One region of the Intestinimonas sp. MSJ-38 genome, then DNA from elsewhere that is predicted to be linked to it. Evidence: predicted binding sites of a transcription regulator. Region 1 holds the regulator's gene; each other region holds the start of a gene.
What was found. Region 1 encodes LexA, which represses DNA repair genes until DNA is damaged. Its sites were predicted from a motif close to CNAACANNTGTTNG; they were not measured.
Positions count from the first base shown of each region.

Region 1 (4,261 bases):
TTTTTGGATGAAGGCATCCAGCCGGGGGCGATAGCTGGGGGGCACGGCGTAGGTCTCCACCCGTTTGCGTCCCGGGGGCAGTTCGTCCAGCACCGACACCTGCAAATCGCCGTAGAGCATCAGGGCCAGGGTGCGGGGAATGGGCGTGGCGCTCATCACAAGAGAATGGGTGTCCGCCCCCTTGTCCCACAAAAGCTGCCGCTGCTGCACGCCGAAGCGGTGCTGTTCATCGGTAATGGTCAGGGCCGGACGGCAAAAGACCACATTGTTTTCGATGAGGGCATGGGTGCCGATGAGAACAGAGATCTCCCCTTGACCCAACTTTTCCAGCATGGTTTCCCGCTGTTTTTTGGGTGTGGAGCCAGTGAGCAGAGCGCAGGAGATGCCGCATTGCTCCATCAGCGGCTGGAGGGATTCGTAATGCTGCCGGGCCAGAAGCTCGGTGGGGGCCATCAGCGCCCCCTGCATCCCGTTTTTGGCGGCCAGCCACAGACAGGCGGCGGCCACCATGGTTTTGCCACTGCCCACATCCCCCTGCACCAGGCGGCTCATCCGTTTGCCTCCTGTCATGTCGGCAAAGGCCTCGGCCACAGCCCGCCGCTGGGCGCCGGTGGGAGAGAAAGGAAGAACCTGGTAGAATTCCTCTGGAGAATACCAGGTGAGCCCGATGCCCTGGGCGGTGATATTCTGCTGTCCCATCAGCTGCAAACCGCAGGCAAACTGAAAGAACTCCTCAAAAATCACCCGTTTCCGGGCCTCTTCCAGGGCTTCCCGATGGACGGGATAGTGGATGTTTTCATAGGCATAGCGGATGTGGCACAGGTCATATTGCTGGCGGATTTCTTCGTTCAGGCTTTCGGTGAGCTCGTCGGTATACTGGATGGCCTGGGAGGTGGCCTGGAGCATCAGCGTGCGGGACAGCCCGCCGGTGAGACGGTAGACCGGAAGCAATCGTCCGGTGATCATCCCTCGCCCGGCCGGTTCAAACTGAGGGTTGGTCAGCTGTTTTTTCAGCAGTGTTCCTTCGATTTTGCCGAAAAAGGCGTATTCCTCCCCCTGGCGCAGCTGAGAGCTGAGATAGGGCTGGTTGAAATATACCAGATCGATCTGGCCACTTTCGTCAAAGGCCCGCAGTTTGGTGATGCTCAGCCCTTTGCGGATCAGCCGTGTGGAAGGGGGCTGGGCCACGGTGGCCAGAATGCAGCAATTTTCCCCCACGGGGGCTTGGGCGATGGGATAAAAGCGGCTGCGGTCCTCATATTCCCTGGGAAAGTGCTCCAGGCAGTCTCCCAGGGTGAAAAGGCCCAGCTTGTGAAAAAGCTGGGCCTTCTTCTCCCCCACACCCCGCAGGGTGCGGATATCGTCTGTGAGATGGCTCATGGGATACACCTAGCGCTGGTATTGGCGGTAGACCGCCACCACCAGGCCCAGGATCTGAGCATCGTCCCCATCGATGGGCTCATAGGCGGGGTTTTCCGGCAGCAGGCGCACATGGCCATTGGATTTGTCCAGCCGCTTGACGGTGGCCTCATCCTCCAGCATGGCCACCACGATGGCCTTTTGATCGGCGGTGTCCTGACGGCGGACGATCACATCGTCCCCATCCAGGATACCGGCCCCGATCATGCTGTCGCCCCGGACCCGCAGGGCAAAATATTCCCCGCTGTGATATTCAAAGGGGATGTAGCCCAGAATATCCTCCTGCATCAGGATGGGCTGGCCGGCGGTGACCACTCCCAGCACCGGGATCTTCTTCACGCCGGTGGGATGGTTTTTCAGGGTGATGGACCGGGTGCGGCCCTCGCCCTTGTCCAAAAATCCCCCTTCCTGCAAGATCTTCAGATGGGAGTGGACCGTGGAGGGGGATCGGAGCCCCACCGCTTGGCAGATCTCCCGCACGGCGGGAGGATAGCCATTTTCGTCGGTATAGCGGGAGATATAGTCCAAAATCTTTTGGCGCATGGGACTGAGTTTTTTCATGGGATCACCTCAAGGGACGGTCTATGGCATAGAATTGTATATAGTATACCATAAAATACGGGATGAGGCAAACATTTGTTCCGATCCATGGAAAAACGGTTTTGGATGGGCACAGGAAGTTCTGCTGCGGCATATGCTGTCATTGTAATGGCTTTGGGGCCTGGGAGAGGACTGCCCCGGCTCCATCGAAAAGTTTTACGAGAAACAAGGAGGGATCCCTGTTGAAGGAGATCGATTGGAAGCAAAAGACCAGCCGGGCCTCCGGAGAGGAGACGGAGGAAACCCCGCTCCTTCACCGGGTACGCCGGGTGGTGCGGGTGCGGCCCGACGGCAGTTATGAGGAAAAGGAAGGGCTCCAGCAGGAGGTGCAGCAGTCCCTTCCCGAAAGCCCCCTTCTCCAATGGGCCAGAGAAAGCGGCCAGTGGGTGCCCGAGGGACTAAGTCTCAGTTGCCAGTGTCCTTCCGGACCGGAGAAAGAGGAGGACAAAGAGAATCGTCCCTGTATCCCCTGTCCTCCCTGCCCCTGTGAGCCCTGTTCCTGCTCCTGTGTCTGTTCCTGGGATGCACCCGCCCATGATTATCTCACCGGTGTGGACCCGGTGGTGGGCGGCCAGCGAGGGGAAAAAGACACGGCGCTGAAACTGGCCCTGGCAGCTCAGCAGGGGGATAGCATCTGTATGGAGGAAGAGGGCATCCGGTTGGAAAAGGGTGCCTATCTGGTGCTGCTCCAGGGCCGGGCCCAGGATTACTCCGGTGAAGAAGCCGGTCTTCAGCTGCTGCTGGACGGCCAGGCCGTGCCCGGAGGACTTTGGCGGGGCAAGGAAACCGCATCCCTGGGAGCGATTCTGGCCACTCAGGGGGCAAAGCTCCAGGTGATCTGCCTGGAAGACGGCCTGTATCAGGATCTGTCCCTCACCGTGCTTCGGTTGGACGGCTGAGCCATGAAAATCTATGTGTATGCCATCTGCAAAGACGAAAAAGCCTTTGCAGACCGGTGGATGGATTCCATGTCAGAGGCCGATGGGGTCTATGTGCTGGACACAGGAAGCCAGGACGGCACTCCGGCCGCCCTGGCTTCCCGGGGGGCTTGGGTGGCCTGTCGGGAGGTCGTCCCCTGGCGGTTTGACAAAGCCCGCAATTTGTCCCTGGATCTGGTGCCCCAGGATGCCGACCTGTGCGTCTGTACCGATCTGGATGAGGTGTTTGAAAAAGGCTGGCGAAAAAAGCTGGAACAAGCGGCCCTGATGCAGTCCTGCCCTCAATACCGGTGCCGCTTTGTGTGGAGCCATGGAGAAGATGGAAGAGAGGGCATGGTATTCTGGCAGAACAAGATCCACCGTCGTCATGGTTTTGTGTGGCATTATCCGGTGCACGAAGTGCTGCAATGGCAGGGGGAAAAAGAATATGCCCTGGGAGAGGCTGCCGGGGTCTCTCTGCACCACTGGCCCGATCCCCAGAAATCCCGGGGACAGTACTTGCCCCTTTTGGAGCTGGCCGCCCGGGAAGAGCCGGAGGCCCCCCGCTGCGCTCACTACCTGGGCCGGGAGTATATGTATCAGGGGGATTGGAACAAAGCCGAAGAGGAGCTTTTGCGCCACCTGGCACTCCCCCGCTCCACCTGGGAAGCGGAGCGGGCCGCTTCCATGCGCTATCTGGCCCGGTGCTGTCTGGAGACCGGGCGGCGGAAAGAGGCTCTGCGCTGGTTTTACCGGGCGGTGGCGGAAGCTCCTTCCCTGCGGGAGGGGTATGTGGAGTGTGCCTGGTATTTTTCCCAGGAAGAAAATTGGCCCGGAGTGCTGCTCATGAGCCAAAGCGCTTTGGCCATTACCCAGCGGGATAAAACCTATATCAATGAAGATTTTGCCTGGGGCAGCGTGCCCTGGGATCTGTCCGCCCTGGCCTTCTGGCATCTGGGCCAAAAAGAGAAGGCCTGTTTCTATGGAGCCAGGGCCTTGGAAAAAGAGCCGGAAAACCAACGATTACAGCAGAATCTGGCCTTTTACCAAGGGGAGAAATAATATATTTTTCAAATTTTTTTTACAAACCGTCCACATCTTTTTTTTTGAGTGTGTTATTATGATATCAGCAACATACCTCTCTTTATTCCCCCCACAACAATAAAGAAGCAAAAGGGCGTCCGCTTAGGCGGATGCCCTTTTGCTTAGATTGTCAAAAAAACGGGATAGCCAAAAGGACTACTGGCCCTACCCTTATTGATTTGCAAAAAGCCGCGACCTGTGCGTGGCTTTTTACACTTCTCAAGGGGCCAGTGTGCGCCGAA
Region 1 covers NZ_JAHLPO010000002.1:145,325-149,585, forward strand. Annotated here, with positions in the region: gene recG (ATP-dependent DNA helicase RecG) at 1-1,380, opposite strand, end outside; gene lexA (transcriptional repressor LexA) at 1,390-1,980, opposite strand; gene KQI26_RS02000 (hypothetical protein) at 2,202-2,918, shown strand; gene KQI26_RS02005 (glycosyl transferase family 2) at 2,922-3,998, shown strand.

Region 2 (4,261 bases), on a different contig from region 1:
ATATGGTGGGAAAGAGTGGGCTGGCGCATATCAAAATGCTCCAGGATCTTGCAGGCACACATCTCGTTGCCGCGGAGCATGGTGAGGATCTGGCCCCGAACCTCATCGGCTACGGCCCAGAAAACATCTTCCAACTGGGGGAGGGATCTTTCCATGGTTTCCACCTCGCATTAAAAATAGTCTATTTAATGACCTGACCCTATTGTACCATCTCATTAAAAAATGTCAATGCTTTTTCTTCGTTTTTGGCCGGAGGCGGGGTGAGCTCGGTGAGAAATTCCCAGAAGCGTTTGGGCATATGGGTCATGCGGCAGCGGGGATTCTCCCGGGCCGGGATGGCCAGGGTGTTGTAAAAGGCCCGCCACATATTCTGGATCTCCTCTTCCTCGGGGGAGGGGGCGGGCATGTCCAGGCATTCCAGAGGCAGCACCTGGGGCCGTTTCCCCGGCTGGTGGAGAAGGGCCATGCGGTGGGTGATATCCCAGATCAGAAAGGGCTGATCGGAGAACCGGCGGCAGAAATGGCCGCTGATCAGGGGAAGCACCTGGTTTTTGGGCCGGATGCGGGAGACATAGACCCCGGTTTCACAGCGGGAAAACCGGATGAAGCCGGTGAGCAGATGGGCTTCGTTTTTGGCCTTCCGGATGGCGGAGAGCAGGGAGCACAAAGGCTCCCTTGTCAGCTGGGCCAGCAGCTGCGGCCCCTCCTGGAAGCCCTGGCGCAGGAATTTCAGCAGCAAATACTCCCGCTGGGGCAGGCGGGTGAGGAATCCTTCCCGCACAATGTCCACCCCGCGGCTGCCCAGGGTGCGCTGGACTCCGGCCAGCACCCGCCGGGCCTTCTGGGGGTCTGTTTCCACGAAGTGGCTGTCAAACAGCAAAGGCTGCTCCTCTTCCTCCTGGGAGAGAAAGAGCATGGGCTCCTCCTTTTGGGCAAAGGCGTCGAAAACGCCGGAGAGAAAGCCATAAAAGCTGCCGTCATAATAATAGACTACATCGGACCGAGACATAACAGATTTTCCTCCTTTGGCAGTTGGGCGGGGGTGTCGAACAAAGAGAGCTGCGGATAGGGGCTGGGGCCTTCCCGCAGGCGCTGGAGCAGCAGGGCCTGCTCCAAAGGCTCCCGGGCATAGACCAGGCTTTCCAGGGCTTTGCCCCGGCAGGTGATAAAGTACCGGGCCCGTTTGAGCACCACTCCCAGTTTTTTCAGGCCCTCAAAGGTGAGGGGACAGTGGCGGCGGGTCTTGACGATGCGTTGGGCCGAGCGCACCCCCAGCCCGGGCACCCGCAGCAGCAGTTCATAGGGAGCGGTGGTCACTTCCACCGGGAACTGGTCCAGATGCCGCAGGGCCCAGGTGCATTTGGGGTCCAGGCGGGGGTCTAAGTTGGGGGCGTCCTCCTCCAGAATTTCCCCGGCGGTGAAGCCATAGAAGCGGAGCAGCCAGTCGGCCTGGTAGAGCCGGTGCTCCCGGAGCAGGGGCGGCTGGGTGTCCAGGGCGGGCAGCCGTTCGTCGGCCACCATGGGCAGATAGGCCGAAAAAAACACCCGTTTCAGCTGGTATTTCCGGTACAGGCTTTGGGTGAGCCGGAGGATCTGCAGATCCGATTCCCCGGTGGCCCCCACCATCATCTGGGTGCTTTGGCCCGCCGGGGCAAAGGCCGGGGCGTGGCGGAAGACCGTGAGATCCCGCCGGTTTTCCTGGATGCGCCCGGCGATCTGGCCCATGGGCCCCAGGATGCCCGCCTTGCTCTTCTGGGGGGCCAGCAGCTGGAGGGAGGCCTGGGAGGGCAGCTCGATGTTGATGCTCATCCGGTCGCACAGAAGGCCCAGGCGGGCAATGAGGCGGCTGTCGCAGCCGGGGATGGCTTTGGCATGGATATACCCGGCGAAGCGGTATTCCTGGCGGAGAATGCGGAGAGTTTCGATCATTTGTTCGGCGGTCTCGTCGGGGGAGCCGTGGACGGCCGAGCTGAGGAACAGGCCTTCGATGTAATTGCGGCGGTAGAAGTCCATGGTGAGCTGGGCCAGCTCGCGGGGGGTGAAGGAGGCCCGGGGCGTGGGGGCCGACCGGCGGTTCGTGCAGTAGCGGCAGTCGTAGGCGCAGTCATTGCTGAGAAGCACTTTCAGCAGGGAGATGCACCGGCCATCGGCGGAAAAGGAATGGCAGATGCCCTGGGCGGCGCAGGAGCCCGTTCCGCCGGGGATGTTCCGGCCCTGGGTGCCGCTGGAGGTGCAGGCCACATCGTATTTGGCGGCGTCGGTGAGGATGCGGAGTTTCTGGAGCCTGTCCACAAAACAGACCTCCTTTGTGTGAGAAAGTTCGAACAAATGTTTGTGCGTTATGGCTATTATAGCATACGAACATCTGTTTTGCAAGCGGCGAGCCGGCGGCGTGCCGCCGCGGCCATACTGCGCTGCCGGTCCGGTGTCCGGACGGCCAGGCGGTGCTGCCGCACCCAGTCAAGCAACCAAGCAAAATGATGCAATCTGCTTCACAATCCCCCCTGTCCGCCTGCGGCGGTCTGTCCCCCCTTTGCACAAGGGGGGCTGTGGCGAGCCGGCGGTGAGCCGCCGCGGCCATACTGCGCTGCCGCGCTGGGCAAGCCCAGTGCCTGGGCTGTCATACTCTCTTTGCCCAGGCAAGCACAACGAGCCAAGGCAAAGACAGTATGGCCGTCCGGCCACCGGACCTCCCTTGTGCAAAGGGAGCTGTCGGCGAACGCTGACTGAGGGATTGGCGGAGTACCGCCGCTGGCCACCTGTGCTGCCGGTCCGGTGTCCGGACGGTCAGGCGGTGCTGCCGGTCCGGTGTCCGGACGGTCAGGCGGTGCTGCCGGTCCGGTGTCCGGACGGTCAGGCGGTGCTGCCGCACCCAGTCAAACAACCAAGCAAAATGATGCAATCTGCTTCACAATCCCCCCTGCATGGCTTTGCCATGCTGTCCCCCCTTTGCACAAGGGGGGCTGTGGCGAGCCTCCGCCGCCGTTCCTGTCTTTGCCGGATCGCACACAACCATCCTTTTCTGCGACATTGGGCCAGGACTTCACCCGGGCTTCTACCGGTGTTGGCTTGCCAGCGCCGGAGCAATTAGGCGTAGCAGCGCATACAGCCTGGGAGAGTTTTGGGTCCAGCGTCACGCTGGCGTCACGCTGGTGGGCAAATTACACAGTTTTGGCGCTGGTTTTTTTCCTTCTCCCCGCCTTGCAAGAAAGGGAAGGGAGGGTTTATAGTATGAAGTATCGAGTGCAAAAACTTTGCAGGAGGGAAGATACCATGAGCTACACACAAGACCTGAGTCAGCTGATCCAGAACCGGAGTGACGAATTCATCTCCATCAGCGATGATATCTGGGGCTTTGCCGAGTCCCGGTTCCAGGAGTTCCGTTCCTTTGAGCGCCAGGCCGCTTACATGGAGCAGGAGGGCTTCCGGGTGAAGAAGGGCATCGCCGGGGAGGACACCGCCTTTATCGCCGAATACGGCTCCGGCAAACCGGTCATCGCCCTGTTGGGTGAATACGACGCTCTGTCCGGCCTGAGCCAGAAGGCCGACGAGCCCAGCCGCTGTCCCTTGCAGGAGGGCGGCGACGGCCACGGCTGCGGCCACAATCTCCTGGGCACGGCCTCCCTGGCGGCTGCTGTGGCCCTGAAGGAATACATGGCGGAAAAGGATCTGCCCGGTACCATTCGTTATTATGGCTGCCCCGCCGAAGAAAATGCCGGCGGCAAGGCATTCCTGGTGCGGGATGGCGCCTTTGCCGACTGCGACATCGCCATCACATGGCATCCCGGCTGGATGAACCAGGTGACCCCCTCCGGCTCCCTGGCCAACTTCCGGGTATTCTACACCTTCCACGGCAAATCGGCCCATGCCGCCGGTGCGCCCCATCTGGGCCGCTCCGCTCTGGACGGCGTGGAGATCATGGATGTGGGCGTCAACTATATGCGGGAGCATATGATCGACGAGGCCCGCATTCACTATGCCATCATCAACACCGGCGGTACCGCTCCCAATGTGGTGCAGTCCGAGGCCCAGGTGCTCTATGCCATCCGGGCCCCCAAGGTCACCCAGGTGAAGGAGCTGTTTGAGCGGGTGAGCGACTGCGCCCGCGGCGCCGCCCTCATCACCGGCACCACCGTGGACATCCGCCAGGTGGCCGCCTATTCCGATTATCACGCAAACGATGTGATCAGCGAAAAACTGGGCGAACATATGAAGGAGCTGCTGCCCATCGGCTACACCGATGAGGAGCTGGAGTATGCTA
Region 2 covers NZ_JAHLPO010000005.1:42,306-46,566, forward strand. Annotated here, with positions in the region: gene KQI26_RS04625 (metalloregulator ArsR/SmtB family transcription factor) at 1-155, opposite strand, end outside; gene KQI26_RS04630 (TIGR03915 family putative DNA repair protein) at 200-1,009, opposite strand; gene KQI26_RS04635 (putative DNA modification/repair radical SAM protein) at 991-2,292, opposite strand; gene KQI26_RS04640 (M20 family metallopeptidase) at 3,274-4,261, shown strand, end outside.
Region 2: KQI26_RS04635 (putative DNA modification/repair radical SAM protein) is a predicted target of LexA. The motif match lies at 2,322-2,335, and genes of this name have one in related genera.

Region 3 (4,261 bases), on a different contig from region 1:
TGGTGTCAAAGGCCAGAGAGCTTTTGCCCGAGCCGGAAATGCCGGTGACCACGGTGAGGGTATCCCGGGGAATGGTCACATCCACATTTTTCAGATTGTGCGCCCGAGCCCCTTTGACGATGATTTTGTCGATCATATTTTTCCAAACCAATCCCCCGGAGGATGATACCCCGGGGGCCTTTCTTCTGGGATGGGGAGGCTATTTTTCCTCCCGGAGCTTTTTCAGCTGGTCCCGGAGCACGGCGGCGTATTCGAATTCCAGCATCTTGGCCGCTTCCTGCATATCCTTTTCCAGCTTCTGTATGGTCAGTTCCTTTTGTTTCTTGGTCATTTTTTTCAGGCTGTCCGCCGGCATGGCCAGGGTACTGGCGTCCCGGGAGATCTCGATCACATCCCGCACGCTTTTGAACACCGTTTTAGGGGTGATGCCGTGGCGCTTGTTGTAATCGTCCTGAATGGACCGGCGGCGCTGGGTTTCCCGGATGGCCCGGTCCATGGAGGGGGTGATGGTATCGGCGTACATGATCACCTGGCCGTGGGCATTTCGGGCCGCCCGGCCGATGGTCTGGATGAGGGAGGTCTCGCTGCGCAGGAAGCCTTCCTTGTCGGCGTCCAGAATGGCCACCAGGGACACTTCCGGCAGGTCCAGACCTTCCCGCAGAAGGTTGATGCCGATGAGCACCTGAAATTCGCCCAAACGGAGATCGCGCAAAAGCTGCATCCGTTCGATGGTGTCGATGTCGTGGTGCATATACCGGCAGGCGATGCCCTCCTGGCGGAGATAGTCGGTAAGGTCCTCGGCCATCCGCTTGGTAAGGGTGGTGACCAGCACCCGTTCCTTCTGTTTTTCCCGCTGGCGGATCTCGTCGATCAGATCGTCGATCTGGCCTTCTACCGGCCGGACGATGACCTCCGGGTCCAGAAGTCCCGTGGGGCGGATGACCTGCTCCACCGTCTGGGAAGAGCGGGTGCGCTCGTATTCTCCCGGGGTGGCGCTGACATAGATCACCTGGTTGATTCGCTCCTGGAATTCCGGGAAGTTGAGCGGCCGGTTGTCAAAGGCCGAGGGCAGGCGGAAGCCGTAGTCCACCAGCATTTCCTTCCGGGCCCGGTCGCCATGGTACATGGCCCGCACTTGGGGCAGGGTCACATGGGATTCGTCGATGATCATTAAAAAGTCTTTGGGGAAATAGTCCAGCAAGGTGTGAGGAGCTGAGCCGGGAGCCCGGCCGGAAAGCACCCGGGAATAGTTCTCGATGCCGCTGCAAAAGCCGATTTCCCGCAGCATTTCCATATCATAGGCGGTGCGCTGCTTGATCCGCTGGGCTTCGATGAGTTTGCCCTCTTTTTCAAAGAAGGCCACCCGCTCTTTGGCCTCTTCCTCGATCTCCCGGATGGCCACTTCCAGCTTGTCCCTGGGGGTGACATAGTGGGAGGCGGGGTAAATGGCCACATGGTCCACCACCCGGCGCACCTGACCGGTGACGATGTTGATCTCGGAGATCCGGTCGATCTCGTCGCCGAAAAACTCCACCCGGATGGCGTAGTCGTCAGTGTAGGCCAGATGGATCTCCAGGGTATCTCCCCGCACCCGGAAGCGGTTGCGGTCAAAGCTGATGTCGTTGCGCTCGTACTGGATCTCCACCAGCTTGCGGCAGATCTCGTCCCGGTCCCGTACCTGGCCGGTGCGCAGGGAGATCACCATGTTGGCATAGTCGATAGGGTCGCCCAGGGAGTAGATGCAGGAGACGCTGGCCACGATGATCACATCCCGCCGCTCAAACAGGGCCGAGGTGGCCGAGTGGCGCAGCCGGTCCAGTTCACTGTTCACATCGGAGTCTTTTTCAATATAGGTATCGGTGGAGGGAATATAGGCCTCCGGCTGGTAGTAATCGTAGTAGGAGACGAAAAACTCCACGGCGTTGTGGGGGAAAAACTCCCGGAACTCCGAGCAAAGCTGGGCGGCCAGGGTTTTGTTGTGGGCCAGAACCAGGGTGGGCCGCTGCACTTTTTGGATGATGTTGGCCATGGTGAAAGTTTTGCCTGAGCCGGTGACGCCCAAAAGGGTCTGTTCCGGCAGACCCAGTTCCACACCTTGGGCCAGTTTTTCGATGGCCTCCGGCTGATCTCCCGAAGGCTTGTAATCGCTGACGATCTGAAATTCCGGCATAGTGCCCCTCCTTTGCTTTGGGCAGTAAAAGGCGCCGCGCCAAATAAGGCGGCGCTTCTGGCAACATTATAGCAGAACATTTGTTCCGACACAACCATTTGCCGGATACTGGATGTTATGGATAATAGGAAGTGTTCATGGAAAAGTAGCCGGAATCGGCCATGGACACATAGTCATTGTCGGCCACGATGATGTGATCCACCAGGCGCACCGTGACGCCGGCCAGGGCATTGAACAACCGGTCGGTGGTGTGCAGGTCCTCTTCCGAGGGCAGAGCCACTCCATTGGGATGGTTGTGGGCCAGTATCACATGGGCGGCATTGAAGCGCAAAGCGATTTCCACCACCGAGCGGGAGCTGACGGCGGCGCTGTTTAAGTTGCCGGTGGCCAGCAGGATGCAGCTGAGCAAACGGTGTTTGCTGTCGGTGCATATGAGAAATACGGTTTCTACCGTCCGGCCGATGAACCGGGGAATCAGATAGGCGGCGCATTTTTCCGGGCTGTTCAGGATCACATGGGTCTCCTGCTCGGAATAGTACATCCGGCACAGGCCGGGAATGAGCCGCAGCAAAGTGGCGGCATTGGGGCCGATGCCGGGGATCTTCTGCAAAGACTCCCGGGGCGCATGGCAGATGCCATGGAGCGAGCCGTATACATGAAGCAGCTCGTGGGCAATGGGATTGGTATCCACCCGGGGCAGAGCGCAGCTGAGAAGCATTTCCAGCATTTCATGGTCGTGAAACCCATCGGCGCCCATTTGGTCATAGCGTTGGCGCATCCGTTCTCTGTGGCCGTCGTGTATACCCATAGTGTCCGCTCCCCTTTGTTTTTTCATACATATATATCTATTGTAACGGGGCGGCCTGTTTTTGGCAAGGCCTTGGAACGCAGAAAAAAAGACGGGCGGCAGCCCGTCTTTTTTATTTAGGATGGGAGTATGAAATCAGCGGCGGGCGCCGGTCTTGGCCGAAGGCATCAGCCCGGAACGCTGGAGGATCGGCTCCAGAGCCTTGAACAGCACCAGCAGGACGATCACTTCAATGGGGATCATCACGGTGTTTTTCACCAGGCTTTTGGCGGCATAGAACCAGAAGGCCTTGCCCAGCAGAATGGCGTTCCACAGAGAGCCGAGCCCCACATTGATGAGATAGGCAATGCAGATACGGGCGCCGGCCAGCCGGGGCAGGTTGGGCTTTTGCCGGTAGAGGAACAGTCCATAGAAGAAAACGCCCAGCATGGTGTTCAGGGTATAGCCAGGGAAAAAGCTGAAACCTGAGGGGAAGAGGAAAAACTCCGTCAGGTCGATGACCGCTCCGGCCACCAGGCCCACCACAGGTCCGCACACTGCGCCCAGGATGGCGCGGGGGATAAAGGAAAAATACACCCGCAGGCTTTCGCTCACCGGGATGAAAAGGCCGCCCATGGCAATGGAGATGGCCGAGAGCAAAGCGGCGATCACCAGAGTGCGCAGGTGTTTGAATTCTTTCACCGATGCGATCCAGAAAGCGGGGCTCAGGGGGGACAGATAGGTTTTTTCAGGCATAAAAAAATACCTCCTCAGTTTGTGATTGCCACATAGAGGAGGTCTGGCCGCCGCTCCGGTATGTGACAGCGGGATGCGGCGAATCTACGGCAAGCCAAAACGGCTTTTCGTCCCAAGGGCAACTCCCCGTCCCTTCAGCACTTGACCCATATCCGCCTACTCTGTCAGGTTGATTGACAAACACAGTATACACGATTGGGAGCCGAATGAAAAGGGGGAATTGTTCGTCATTTGGTACGAAAAACCAAGGAGAATTTTGGAGGATAAAATAAGTGAAAAGGAAGATAACAGGAGAAAACGGGCGATTTAAAGAGAAAAACAAAGCAGTCGGGAGAAGCGATGCTCTAGAAGCTAAAATTTGTGTAAAAAGGATTGCAAACAAGGAGAATCAGGTCTATAATGGTTTTGCCCCTGGAGGGAACCGGTTTTCCGGAATCCGTGAAAAGAAGGAGTGAGCGGCGTGAGCCCTGAGCCTGAAAGTTGCAGACACCGAATGACCACACACGGCCCCGCCGCGTTTTCAGCGCGCCTGGGCTTTTAAAGGAGCG
Region 3 covers NZ_JAHLPO010000004.1:182,219-186,479, forward strand. Annotated here, with positions in the region: gene uvrA (excinuclease ABC subunit UvrA) at 1-136, opposite strand, end outside; gene uvrB (excinuclease ABC subunit UvrB) at 200-2,170, opposite strand; gene KQI26_RS04415 (RadC family protein) at 2,286-2,978, opposite strand; gene KQI26_RS04420 (folate family ECF transporter S component) at 3,114-3,713, opposite strand; THF riboswitch at 3,778-3,879, opposite strand; gene KQI26_RS04425 (hypothetical protein) at 3,986-4,168, shown strand.
Region 3: uvrB (excinuclease ABC subunit UvrB) is a predicted target of LexA. The motif match lies at 2,244-2,257, and genes of this name have one in related genera.

Region 4 (4,261 bases), on a different contig from region 1:
ATTGGAGATCCCAAAGCAGCTGCTCTTCCTCCACTTCCCGCGGGGCCAGCCTGCCTGTTTTCTCCCAGCGCAGCAGCATCCGGTATAAGGCCAGCGCTTCCCGATCTGTCAACCTCAGCTCCATGGGCTCCTCCTTCTGCTTTCCTTTCCGGCGTATTTTGTACAGTATAACAGAAAGAACCCACCCCATACCACTGGATTTTTCCAACGAATTTCTTAACAATTCATGACAGGATCAGGCTTTCTGCGGCTTTTTGTTCCCCTCCAGCAGGACCCACACATCTTCTTCACTTTCCATCCCATCGTAATCGCCGGTGAGCAGGCCTGGGTGGTGGTACACGATTCCATCCTTTTCTCCTTCTTCCAGCCGGTCCATTATTTTTTCCATACCGAATTTGCTGATATACCCCACAAAAGCCTGGGTCCGAAGGCTTTGCAGCACCGGGGCCTGGCAGGGGAATTCTTCACATTGCCAGCACCCTTCCAAGGCCCTGCTTTGGGCACACTCATAGGGGCGGCACCGTTCTTTTTCCGGACAGGTGCCTTCCCGGCAACCAAGACACCCTTCTTTTCCTTCACACAAACAACAGGCTAGGCCGCAAAAACCTATTCCCTTTTCCCGGTTCATTTTCAGTCCTCCTTTTTCAGCAGGGCGGCAGGGCGGATGGCCCCGGGACCGAATTTATCCCATATGCCGTCGATGGACTGGCTGAGTTTTTCTTTTTTCCCATCGTCAAACAGGCTCATCTGCCCCGCTTCCCGGGTGAGGCGAATGGCGGTGACCCCCAGCATCCGGATGGGCTTATTCTCCTTCCAGGAGCGCTGATAAACCTGCCAGGCCGCCTGAAACAGAGGCGTCATGACATTTTCCGGCTCATCCAGTTTGCCCTGACGGTCGATGGTGACAAACTGAGGGTCTTTGATGGTGACCTGCACCCCCCAGCAGCGCATTCCCTGGCGCCGCAGCCGCCAGGCCACATCCTCGCACAGAGCCAGAAGCTCCCGGCGCACCGCCTCATCTCCCACCACATCCTGGCGGAAGGTGCGGTTGCGGCCAATGGACTTAGGGTCCTCCCCCTCCCCCCAGCGGCGCACCGGGTCTTCCTCCAGGCCGTGCACCGCCAGATACAGACTGGCTCCATGCTTGCCCATCATCTCTTCCAGCGTTTCCCGGCTCTGCCGGGCCAGATCACCAATGGTGCCGATGCCCTTCTGCCGCAGCCGGGCCGCCGTCACGGCCCCCACCGACAGCATCTGTTCAATGGGCAAAGGCCAGAGGATCTCCGGCACCTTTTCCCGGGGAATGCAGGTGACAGCGTCAGGCTTTTTCAAGTCGCTGCCTATTTTGGCAAAGGTCTTGCAAAAGGACACCCCCACCGAAACGGTGAGCTGCAACTCCTCCTTCACCGCCCGGCGGATGCGGTGGGCGATCTCCTCCCCTGTTCCAAACAAAGCCTGGCTCCCCGTCACATCCAGATAACTTTCGTCGATGCTGGCCGGCTCCACCTGATCGGTAAACCGGCGGTAAATGGCGTTGGCCTTTTCATAATACTGGTGATACAAATCGTGATGAGGGGGCAAAAGCAACAGTTCCGGACACTTTTTTCTGGCCTGCCAGATGGTCTCCGCCGTTTTGACGCCCCGCTGCTTGGCCAGCTCATTTTTGGCCAGAATCACGCCGTGGCGGGCCTGGGCATCTCCCCCCACCGCCATGGGCACATCCCGGGCCTCCGGATGGAAGATCATCTCCACCGAAGCATAAAAGCCGTTCATATCCACATGCAGGATCTGCCGGCCCATGTTCTCCCCTCCTTTGTCTCAAACGAATGTTCTGTTTTTATCATATCACACTCCCCTGCCCCTTTACAAGTAGTATGAAAATCCGCTATAATGTATATATATCGCCCTTCGGGGCAGGAAAAGGGGAGAAAAACCAATGGATCGGATCGAAGAAAAAATCTGTCAGATCATCGACAGCAAAAAAGACGAGATCATGGCCTTTGGCCGGGATATCTTCTGCCACGCTGAGCTGGGATACAAAGAACATCGCACCAGCCAGAAATTTGTGGAAGAAATGGAAAAACTGGGCCTCACTTGTGAGACCGGCCTGGCCATCACCGGCGTGAAAAGCTATCTCAAGCCCAAGGGAAGCCAGGAAGGCCCCACCTTGGCGGTGATCGGTGAGATGGACGCCCTGCCCATTCCCAATCATCCCGACGCCTGGAGCGAAACCGGTGCTTCCCATTGCTGCGGCCACAATGCCCAGCTCACCGGCGTTGTGGGTGCGGCCATAGCCCTCTGCGACCCGGAAGTGGCCCAGGCCATGGGAGGCAATCTGTGCTTCATGGCGGTGCCGGCCGAAGAATTTGTGGACATCGAGTTCAAATCCCAGATGATGAAAGATGGCAAGTTGGGCTACGGCGGCGGCAAATGCGAGCTAATCCGCCTGGGAGCCTTTGACGATATCCAGATCGCCCTGGGCCACCACACCTTCCCCGGCGCCGATTACGGCATCTATAACAGCAGCAGCAACGGCTTTGTGAACAAGACTGTCACCTTCCAGGGCCGCTCCTCCCACGCCGCCGACGCCCCTCACGAGGGCATCGACGCCCTGAACGCCGCCACATCGGCCATGGTGAATATCGCTTTGCAGCAGGAGAGCTTCCGGGACGAGGACACCGTGCGGGTCCACGGTTTTATCTCCGGCGGCGGCACCGCCGTCAATGTGATCGCCGATCATGTGACCATGCAGTATTCCGTCCGGGGCAAAACCCCCGAGGCCTATCTGGACGCCGCCAAAAAGGTGGACCGCTCCCTGAAGGCCGCCGCCATGGCCACCGGCTGCGGCGTTACCATCGAAACCATGGCTGGCTATATGTCCGGCGTGGTCAATCCGGATACCCAGGTACTGGAAAGTGTCCTGCAGGATCTGGACGCCATGGGCCCCTATCACCATCGCCGGGATATGCTGACCCACGCCACCGGCAGCGATGACTTCGGTGATGTGGCCACGCTGATGCCCCTGGTTCATTTCTGCACCGGCGGCTATGTGGGCAACCTCCACAACCCGGATGTGCGGGTGGAAGACGAGTACCTGGCCTATGTGGTCACCGCCAAGATCTTCGCCCTCACGGCCTACCGGCTGATGAAAAACGGCGCGGAAAAGGCGAAAGAAAACATCGAGCACTACAAGGCTCCCATGACCAAGGAAGAATACCTGGCCTTCATGGATGGGATGCAGCGCACCGAAACCGTCGATCCCGAACCCCTGCCCATTGTGGGAAAAGAATAAATCCATACAGAAAAGGCCCCCGGCGGAAGCTTTCCGCCGGGGGCCTTATTGTTGTTTTCATCGGGGCAGCGTGGCAATCTCCTCCACCTGCACATCTTCCTCCTGTATCAGCTCTTTCACCCGGGGAATGTCCTCCACCTGGGACAGCCGGACAGAAACCCCGCAGCAGACGCTGCACTCCCGGGGCGTTGGGGCCAATGTGCAGGGAATCTTCTCCCCTTTCAGCCGCTGGTATAATCGCAGGGCATTGGTGTGATTGGGAAAAATCACATACCCCACCATCTGGGAAGAGTCCATGTTATTCGCCCAGCATCTCCAGGAAGGCGCCGATGCGGGTACGCAGCTGAGCCTCGTCCTGATCGGTGTAGTCGGTTTCCAGACCCAGCACCGGGATGCCCTTTTCCTTCAAGGCCCGTTCCACATGATAGCCTTCGGAATCGTACAGGCTGCAGAACTTCAGGTTCACATCAATGACGCCGTCCACCTGGTATTCCTCCGCCAAACGCAGGATGTCGTCGATCCGGGCGGTGTTGGGGGTGAAGCAGGCACAGTTGATGTTCATATAACGGCGGGCCAGGGCTTCGATCTGGCCATCCAGAGTGGTCTGGGTCTCATCCACCAGCTTTTCGAAGTACCGGGTACCGGTGCACATCTCTTCGGCCACCACGGCGCCGCCGCTGGTTTCGATGATGTGGTGCAGCTTCCAGTTGGGCACAGCCAAAGGTGTACCGGTGAGCAGGATGCGCTTCTGGCCCTGGGGGAAAACGCTGACGCCGTTCTTGATGCGCTCGTCCAGCTCGTCGCACAGCTTGTTGGTCATCTGGGTGAAGCGGGTAGGATCGTCATAGAAGGCGATCTGGGAGATCACCAAAGCGTCCTTGCCGCTGATGGGCAGGTTCTTGTTTTTCCGGGTCTCATAGAGACGGGCCAGGGCCCGGCGCTTGTCGTTGATCAGCTTGATGGCAGCGC
Region 4 covers NZ_JAHLPO010000006.1:77,571-81,831, forward strand. Annotated here, with positions in the region: gene KQI26_RS05625 (hypothetical protein) at 1-124, opposite strand, end outside; gene KQI26_RS05630 (DUF3795 domain-containing protein) at 236-628, opposite strand; gene dinB (DNA polymerase IV) at 631-1,800, opposite strand; gene KQI26_RS05640 (amidohydrolase) at 1,937-3,292, shown strand; gene KQI26_RS05645 (DUF3343 domain-containing protein) at 3,350-3,589, opposite strand; gene KQI26_RS05650 (double-cubane-cluster-containing anaerobic reductase) at 3,591-4,261, opposite strand, start outside.
Region 4: dinB (DNA polymerase IV) is a predicted target of LexA. The motif match lies at 1,820-1,833, and genes of this name have one in related genera.